DNA from 4 places in the Pseudomonas sp. KK18 genome. Region 2 is predicted to be linked to each of the others. Evidence: riboswitches for the same ligand, from Rfam matches in the RefSeq annotation. Region 2 holds a riboswitch; each other region holds the start of a gene.

The links. Region 2 has a riboswitch for cobalamin ahead of V6607_RS13525 (TonB-dependent receptor). Riboswitches for the same ligand answer to the same signal wherever they lie in the genome.
Region 1: it holds a riboswitch for cobalamin, as region 2 does, so the genes downstream of both, cobW (cobalamin biosynthesis protein CobW) here and V6607_RS13525 (TonB-dependent receptor) in region 2, are expected to answer to the same signal.
Region 3: it holds a riboswitch for cobalamin, as region 2 does, so the genes downstream of both, V6607_RS19110 (CbtB domain-containing protein) here and V6607_RS13525 (TonB-dependent receptor) in region 2, are expected to answer to the same signal.
Region 4: it holds a riboswitch for cobalamin, as region 2 does, so the genes downstream of both, V6607_RS18435 (CbtB-domain containing protein) here and V6607_RS13525 (TonB-dependent receptor) in region 2, are expected to answer to the same signal.

The regions. Positions count from the first base shown of each region.
Region 1 covers NZ_CP146605.1:4,068,130-4,070,322, forward strand. The annotation lists gene cobW (cobalamin biosynthesis protein CobW) at 1-1,016, opposite strand, end outside; cobalamin riboswitch at 1,109-1,311, opposite strand; gene V6607_RS18425 (helix-turn-helix domain-containing protein) at 1,308-1,826, opposite strand; gene fabF (beta-ketoacyl-ACP synthase II) at 1,940-2,193, shown strand, end outside.
Region 2 covers NZ_CP146605.1:2,977,320-2,979,512, reverse strand. The annotation lists gene imuA (translesion DNA synthesis-associated protein ImuA) at 1-288, opposite strand, end outside; gene lexA (transcriptional repressor LexA) at 288-905, opposite strand; cobalamin riboswitch at 1,007-1,214, shown strand; gene V6607_RS13525 (TonB-dependent receptor) at 1,308-2,193, shown strand, end outside.
Region 3 covers NZ_CP146605.1:4,227,143-4,229,335, forward strand. The annotation lists gene cobF (precorrin-6A synthase (deacetylating)) at 1-268, opposite strand, end outside; gene V6607_RS19105 (histidine phosphatase family protein) at 327-890, opposite strand; cobalamin riboswitch at 918-1,057, shown strand; gene V6607_RS19110 (CbtB domain-containing protein) at 1,089-1,301, shown strand; gene V6607_RS19115 (CbtA family protein) at 1,317-2,045, shown strand; gene V6607_RS19120 (DUF4865 family protein) at 2,086-2,193, opposite strand, start outside.
Region 4 covers NZ_CP146605.1:4,070,738-4,072,930, reverse strand. The annotation lists gene V6607_RS18445 (cobalamin biosynthesis protein) at 1-349, opposite strand, end outside; gene V6607_RS18440 (CbtA family protein) at 346-1,044, opposite strand; gene V6607_RS18435 (CbtB-domain containing protein) at 1,056-1,244, opposite strand; cobalamin riboswitch at 1,341-1,557, opposite strand; gene fabF (beta-ketoacyl-ACP synthase II) at 1,594-2,193, opposite strand, start outside.

The sequences.
Region 1 (2,193 bases), 1.1 Mb from region 2:
TCGAGTTCCTGGCCGATCAGCACCAGGTGCGTGGCGCGCGGCTCATCGGCGCGCCAGGCGCGGTCGAAGTGCTTGTCGAAACGCGTGCCCACGCCCTGGATCAGCAGGCGCATCGGTTTGTTCGGGATCGCCGCGAAGCCCTTGACCCGCAGGATGCCGTGCTTGACCACCAGTTGGGTCAGGGCGTCCAGCAGCAGGCTTTCGTCGGCCTGGGGCAGTTCGATGGAGATGGAGTCGAAGGCATCGTGGTCGTGGTCGTCTTCACCTTCGTGGTGATGATCGTGATGGCTGTGGCGGCCATCGATGTGTTCTTCCGAGCCCGCGCCCAGGCCGATCAATACGTCCAGCGGCAGGCGACCGCTGCTGGCTTCGATGATTTTTACCGCCGGCGGCAGTTCTTCTGCCACTTCCAGGCGCACACGGGCCAGGTCTTCAGGGCTGATCAGGTCGGACTTGTTGAGGATCACCAGGTCGGCGCTGGCCAGTTGGTCAGCGAACAGCTCGTGCAGGGGGGATTCGTGGTCCAGGTTCGGGTCGAGCTTGCGCTGGGCGTCAACCTGGTCCGGGAAGGCGGCGAACGTGCCGGCGGCCACGGCCGGGCTGTCGACCACGGTGATCACGGCGTCAACGGTGCAGGCGCTGCGGATTTCCGGCCACTGGAACGCCTGGACCAAGGGTTTTGGCAGGGCCAGGCCCGAGGTTTCGATGAGGATATGGTCGAGGTCGCCGCGACGGGCCACCAGTTCGCGCATCACCGGGAAGAACTCTTCCTGGACCGTGCAGCACAGGCAGCCATTGGCCAATTCGTAGACGCGGCCGTTCGCCTCTTCTTCGGTACAGCCGATGGAGCATTGCTTGAGGATTTCACCGTCAATGCCCAGCTCGCCGAACTCGTTGACGATCACCGCGATGCGGCGCCCCTGGGCGTTATCCAGCATGTGGCGCAGCAAGGTGGTCTTGCCCGAGCCGAGGAAGCCGGTAACGATGGTGACGGGGAGTTTGGCCAGTGTTTTCATCGGATGCCCTTTGGGGCGGGCATACGGGACGAGTGGCCCTGCGCGGGTGCGCAGAAGCAGAATTCGCCACCGGATCACCCCGCCCGGTTGAAGTAGAAAATCGGTTGCGAGGCAGGTCTCCTGGCTTGGGGCTTGCCGGCGGTGAGGCCGGCGCTGGCTGCGCCTTCCCGCCTTGTTCAGGCAGTGGCGTGGCAGTCAGATAAACCCTTTACAGTTGCGGGGGCAGCCGCGGCATTGACCGCGTTCCCTTCTTAGCTTCGGCCTGGGCCGAAGAACCTCGAAGGTGCAAGGCTACGCAGTGCGCGGGGACGGGTCAATGTCCGAGCGTTTGGCACTAAGCAGCGCCAGGCGCTCCAGCATGCCTTCGCTCGCCGCCGGCCCGGCCTGGACGCTGCATTGCTCGACGGACACGCGCACACCGTCGGCGTCCACCACCGCCACTTCCACCGGGCGCCGGGTTTCCCGGTCAACCAATTGCAGGCTTTCACCTTCGTTGGCGAAATGGCGGTTGCCCCAACCGACGAACGCCATGATCACCACCCGGAAATCCTCGCCGACCGGCGTCGGCACGTACTCGAAACGGGGCGGCCGCTCGCTGTATTGCCGGCGTTCCAGCAGCCCCGCTTCCACCAGGCTGTTGAGCCGGCGGGTGAGCATATTCGGAGCGATTCCCAGGCTCTGGGAAAACTCGTCAAAACGCCGCAAACCTTGCAGCGCGTCGCGCATGATCAGGATGCTCCACCACTCGCCTACCCGTTCCACTCCACGGGCTACCGGGCATTCGGCATTCACCAGCGACTTACGTTGCATTGCAGTTCCTCTGTGGGGCGGCTACGGAAATTTCAGCTATCGGATGTTACTTTCATAATGATAGTTTCGTCCATGCATTGCTACCAACCTGAAATTTGCGGAGCTAAGCGATCATGAGTAAGCGAATTGTTGTGACCGGCATGGGTGCAGTGACACCGCTGGCAACCGGCGTGGAACAGACCTGGAAGCGCCTGCTGGCCGGTGAATCCGGGATTCGCAGGCTACCCGAGGCATTGATCGGCGACCTGGCAATCAGCATCGGCGGCCAAGTGTTGGACCGCATCCAGGACCCTGAAGCCGGCTTTGACCCGGACACTGTCATCCCGGCCAAGGAACAACGCAAGATGGACCGGTTCATCGTGTTTGC
Region 2 (2,193 bases):
GTTTTGCCAGGCGTGGGGGTACGGCGTGTAGGGCGGCGCCACCAGCACGATGCGCTCACCGGCCGCCGCCAACCGTGCCAGGGTCGGCCACACCAACTGCAACTCGCCCACGCCCTCCTTGGCCATCAGGATTTCGCTCAACGCCGCTTCCGGCCAGCCACCGCTGGGCAGCACCGCATCCAGGGCCGCAAGCCCGGTGGGATGGAAGCTGGCCGGCGGCGCGGCGGGCCGGCCTTTCCAGACCCGGCCGCCATTGAACAGCGAGTCCAGTGCAACGACGGCGCCCATCAGCCTTGCCTCACCAGGCCGCAGAACACCCCTTCGATGGCCAGGTCCTGATCGGGCCGCACCACGATGGGTTGATAGGCGGGGTTGCGCGCCAGCAGGCGCACGCGCTCGCCCACGTGTTCGAAACGTTTGATGGTGACTTCACCGTCCAGGCGCGCTACCACGATCTGCCCGTTCAAGGCCTCGGCACTGCGGCGTACGCCTACCAGGTCGCCATCGAGGATGCCGTCTTCGATCATCGAATCGCCCTGCACCCGCAGCAGGTAATCCGGGGTTTTCGCGAACATGCCCGGGTCGAGCAATAGACGGTTGTGCACTTCGGCATCGGCGCCAATGGGCAAACCGGCGGCCACCCGGCCGAGCACCGGAATATCCAGCAGCTCCGGCCGCGCCGGTTGATTGAGCAGGCGGATGCCGCGCGCCTGGTTGGGGTTGACCTCGATAAAGCCGCCCTCGGTCAGCGCCAGCACATGCTTGCGCGCCACGCTGCGGGAGGCAAAGCCGAACGCCTCGGCGATCTCGGCGAGGCTGGGGGACTGGCCTTGCTGCGCGATACGGTCGCGGATAAAGGTCAGGATGGCGGTACGGCGGGGCGTTAGATTCGTCATGGAGTACATTTGTACTCCTGTGGGAATTTTCTGGCAATATCCGTCAGTCGCTTCCCATGCAGCCACCAGAAAAGTCCCCGCCAAGTTGACGAACGGTCTTTCGAATGTTCAGATGCCGGCCTGTTTCAGGTGCCTCATGCCGCCGTGCATGGGGTGAAACGGGAAACCGGTGCCGCTCTTTTCGAGCCAGTCCGGTGCTGCCCCCGCAACGGTAGACGCGTGACCCCTTCGACACACCACTGTGGCCTGCGCGCCATGGGAAGGTGAAGGTGTCCATACGCGTGAGCCCGGAGACCGGCCTGGAATTCTGTTTGGCAAAATCCTGCGGTGGGCGGGCATGGGCCGGTATTGGCGTGTGCTCGGTGCCTACTCGTGCGTGCTTTTCGCGAAAGATACTTTTCCGAGAAGACTATGATTCGACCTTACAATACTTCCGTGCTCAGCCTGCTGCTCGGCTGCCTGTTCAGCCCCCTGCTGCTGGCCGACGACCCTCCCCTTGAGCTCAAGCAGCAGATCATTTCCGCACCGTCGGTGGAATCCACCACCGTGGCCGACATGGCCCAGTACGGCAGCAAGGTCGAGATCGTCACCCGCGAACAGATCGAACGCGCCGGCCCCGCCGCCGATGTGTCGCGCGTGATGCAGATGTTCATCCCCGGCCTGTACGTGGCACCCAAGAATGGCCCGTTCGACTACGGCACTTATTCCCTGCTGGGTGGGCGCAACGACGACACGCTGATCCTGCTGGACGGCGTGCGCCTGAACAACCGCCTGTACGGCGGCCTGTACCTGGACACCCTGCCCGCCAACGCCATCGAGCGCATCGAAGTGCTCAAGGGTGGCCAGAGCCTGCTGTTCGGCACCCAGGCGGTGTCGGGGGTGATCAACATCGTTACCCGCAGCCCGCAAACCCGCGAGGCGTCCGGCGAGGTGAACCTGGGCGCAGACACCTTCGGCGGCACCACCGGCGATGCCCGGGTCGAGAAGATCTTCAACAACGGTTTTGGCGACCTCGGCTTGCTGGCCTACGTCAGCCGCAACGTCTCCGAGGGCTACCAGCCGTTTCGCAACCGCGACATGAAAAACGTAAGCGACAAGAAACGCTCCTACGAAGTCACCACCTTCGGCACCAAGGCGATCCAGTCGTTTGGCGATGACACGCGCCTTGAGCTGTTTTACCAGTACGCCGACGCCAACCTCGATTTCGCCCGGCCGGTGGACAACCACAAGACCACCAACGACCGCGTACAACAAATCGCCACGGCCACCTTCGAGCAAACCCTCAACGAGCGCCTGA
Region 3 (2,193 bases), 1.2 Mb from region 2:
GCTGCTTGTCGCGGTTCAGGTCCTTCACGGCGGTGGTGTAGTCGATATCACCGCGCACCCGCTCGGGGCAATCGGCCTCGACAAAGCGGTAGGCGTGATCGGTGATGTAGGTCTCGCAGATTTCCCGGCGCAGGTCGATCAGCTTGTCCTTGCTCTGGCCCTTGTCCATCAGGAAAAACACGTCGGTGCGGTTTAGCGCCTTGACCGCCTGCATCGTGATGTAGTCAGGGTTGCCGGCGCCAATGCCGATGATCAGGATGCGTTTCATGGGAAAGTCTTCATGGGTGGTCTCGGTGCGGGGAACGGATTTTGCCATGTTCGGGACGTCAGGCGTGAGTTTCCAGGCGCAGGCGCCAACGCCCATTGAATCGCAACTCGGTGGATGACAGCGGTTCCACGTCGATCAGGTTGAACATGGCGGGTGGGCATTGCATGACATGCAGCAGCGCTGCGCGGATCACAAATGGATGCGTCACCGCCACGACATGCCCCGGGGATTGCTCGAGGGACTGCAACCACTGTCCTATCCGCTCACACAGTTGCACTACCGACTCGCCGCCGTGGGGCGCCGAGGTGCTGTCGGTCAACCAGGCCTGAAGCGCTTCGGGTTCGGCCTGCTGAACCTCCTCGATCGCCAACCCTTGCCAGCGGCCAAAATCACAATCGCGCAGGGCTGTTTCAACCAAAGCATCGTCGGCAAACAGCGCCGCCGTCTGCCGGGTCCGCGCCTCCGGGCCGCACAGCACCCGGGGTGCACGCTTGAAGCGTTGCCCCTGGGAAAGCGCCGCCTGCTGCCAGTCCATCTCCACCGACTCATCCAGCGCAAAGCGTGCCTGTTTCTGGGCACGGGTGCTGGCGTGGGCAACAAGGGTCAAACGGGTGGCCTGCATGACAAATCGCTCTGGTTTTAAGGTGCAGTCAGCGTAGACTTGCGAAGTTGTTTCAACATGTTTCAACTATTCTGCAACAGGAAGCCGGTTCAATGCCGGCGCGGTCGCGCCACTGTATTCGGCCTTTTAGCCGTAAGCCAGACCCTGTTTCAGCCAACTCGCTATCCATTTCGGGACGCGTCATCCCTGGAGGTTCTCATGGCTTATACCGCTGCAACTGGCTCCGACGTTTCAATACCGTCCATTCCCCTGGGCGAAATCCTGCCCTGGGCGATCTTCGGCGGCCTGCTGCTGTTGCTCGCGATTTACTTCGTCGGCGCCGAGCAAGGCGCGACGGCCGTGTTCAAAGGCATGTACGTGCATGAGTTTGTGCATGACGGTCGCCACCTGCTGGGTTTCCCCTGCCATTGATTGGAGCGTGACGACATGACAGGACATTTACTCGTTCGCGGGATGCTGGTGGGCCTGCTCGCCGGCATCCTGGCCTTCGGCTTCGCCAAGACTTTTGGTGAGCCGCAGATCGACAAGGCCATCGCCTTCGAAGATCAGATGGCACAGATGCACGGCGACGCGCCGGAAGAGGAACTGGTGAGCCGCGAAGTACAAAGTACCTTCGGCCTGTTCACCGGCGTGGTGGTGTACAGCGTCTCCCTGGGTGGCATTTTCGCCCTGGTGTTCGCCTACTCCCTGGGCCGCATCGGCAAGGTCGGCCCCCGTGGCTTGGCAGCGCTGCTGGCATTGGCGGCGTTTGTGACGATCATCGTGGTGCCGGGGCTGAAGTATCCGGCCAACCCGCCATCGGTGGGCGACCCGGCCACCATCGCGCAACGCACCAAGCTGTTCTTCCTGATGCTGCTGGTGTCGGTGGCGGCTGCGGTGATTGCGATCAACGCGGCGCGCAAGCTGATTGCCAGCCGTGGCCTATGGGCAGGCGCGATCCTCGGTGTGGCGCTGTATATCGTGATCGTGTCGGTGGCCGGCAGCTTGTTCCCGACCATCAACGAAGTGCCGGAACAGTTCTCGGCAGTGTTGCTGTGGAAATTCCGCGTGGCCTCCCTGGGGATTCAACTGGTGCTGTGGACCACCCTGGGCCTGGTGTTCGGCGCCGTGGCCGAGCGCAAGCTGAGCCAGCCTCAGGCGCGTCTCAACTCCTGACGGTACAGGTAGCCGCCGACGAATCGGCGGCTACCGGCATTCACACCCCGGGCCGCGCCAGGTAGAACACCTCGTAGCCATTGCCCGGATGGTTCACATCCAGCGCCTTGGCCGACAAGGTAATTCGCACCAGCTTCCACGCCTGCAC
Region 4 (2,193 bases), 1.1 Mb from region 2:
CGCGGGTGATCAGCAGGGTGGCAGGGCTTTGAGACAGCTGTTCTGCCAGGGCCAGGGCGGCACTTTCAGCAATGCCGTAGCAGCCGGTATGAGCAAAAACCGTCTCGGACTTATGGCTCAGTCGATCTTCATAGGGCGCCAATTGCTCCGCACTGAAAAATACCAACGGCAAATCCAGAACCTGAGCCAGTGCCAGCAACCCCGGCTCATCCCGCTTGCGATCAAGACTGGCCAACGCAGTGATGCGCTGACGCTCAATGCCACCCTCGGCGAGGGCGGCGTTGAACAGTTCACGCAGGATGTCGACAGAACAACCCCGCTGACACCCCAGGCCAACCGCCAGGATCATGCCGAATACTGACCATCACGGTTACGGCGAAACAGCCAGGCACTGATCAAGCCCAGCGCCAGCCAGAAGGCAACGTTGGTCAACTGCGAGGCGATCTTGAATTGAGCTTCCAGAGCCTCCGGCGCCAGCATCGAGTGGACTTCCGGCTGTGGTGCGCCAATCACATGGGGCACAGCCAGGATCGCCACGCCCAGGATTTTCAGCAGCCAGTTACGACCGAACACGATCAGCGCGATACCGGCCGCGGTAGAGGCGGCAGTGCCGATCCACCAGATTTGCCGTTGCGCCAGGTCTGCCGCCGCAGTCCCCGGCAATTCAGGCGGCAAGCCCAGGGTCGGCGCCAACACAAAGGTGGCGTAACCGGCCAGGCCCCATAGCAGGCCTTGGGCCGTACGGGTCGGTGCACGCAAGGTGTACAGACCCGCAAGCATCAGGGCAAAACCTACGGCGACCACCAGGTTACCGCCCGTAGTCGACAGCACACGCTGCCAGCCATCTTCCGGCTCCCAGGCTTCAGCGTCGTGGGTGTGGGCCGTGGCTTCGGCATGTTCATGCACTTCGGTCGCGGCCGGGGCGTTTTCGAAGGTCTCCGCCTGCAGGATCAGCGGGGCAACCCAGAAGCTTTGCAGCAAGGTCAGCAGCAAGGCGGCCAGGAGGCCGGTGAAACCTGCGGTTTGAGCAATACGCTTGATCATGTCGGCAGGTCTCAGTGGCAAGGGAACGCAGCGCTGTGGCGGGTATCGTGGGCGGCGTTGTGCACCGCTTCGATGTGCGAGAAACCGGCGAAATACACCAGGCACGCGCCGAGGATCGACGCGCTGATGGCGGCAGTCAGGCGTTGGCTCAGGGTGGCGGTGGTGCTGGCGGTAGAGGCGGTGCTGCTGATGATCGACATGGCGCGTCCCTTCAGGGTTTCAGGGTGACACGAGCGCATGAAAACCCCGCGAGCCAGGCACGCAGGGTTCTGAACAGCGCCCGCCCACCGCGGGTTTGTTATCTGATTTTTTCGGGCCGGTCTCCGGGCTTGCGAGGGGCCTGGGCCTTGAAAGCATCACCTTCCCATGCCGTAGAGGCACAGTGGTTTTGATGCTTCACTCGCTTACCGTTGCGGGGGCAGCACCGGACTCGTCACGCCCTTGAGTAAAGGAACATGACTCACCGGTTTCCCGTTTCACCCTGTGAAGGGCACCCGAAACAAGATGTGTAGGAGAGCATGGGCGGGCGATGGGCGTCAAATCGCCGGGTTATTGCCAGCGTTTGAACAGCACGCTGGCATTCACGCCGCCGAATCCAAACCCATTGGAAATCGCGTATTCAATCGGCAACGACCGGGCTTGGCCTCGGACCATATCCAGTCCTTCGGCAGCGGGGGCCGGGTTGTCCAGATTGAGGGTCGCCGGGGCAATCTGGTCGCGCAGGGCGAGCACGGTGAAGATCGCCTCGATCCCGCCCGCTGCGCCCAGTAAGTGGCCAGTCGCCGACTTCGTTGCGCTGATAGCCACACTGGAATCGGCTCCGAACAGCGTATTGATCGCTGCCAGTTCGCCGTTGTCGCCTACGGGGGTCGACGTGGCATGGGCGTTCAAGTGCTGGATCTGTGCGGCGCTGATTCCGGCCTGCGCGATCGCCAATTCCATTGCCCTGCGTGCACCCGAGCCATCTTCCGGGCCCGAGGTCATGTGATAGGCGTCGGCGCTGGTGCCGTAGCCCACCAGCTCTGCGATAGGCGTCGCCCCACGAGCCAATGCATGCTCCAGTTCCTCGATCACCAACAGTCCGGCACCTTCGCCCATCACAAACCCGTCGCGGCCTTGATCAAACGGGCGGGAAGCCAATGCCGGCGT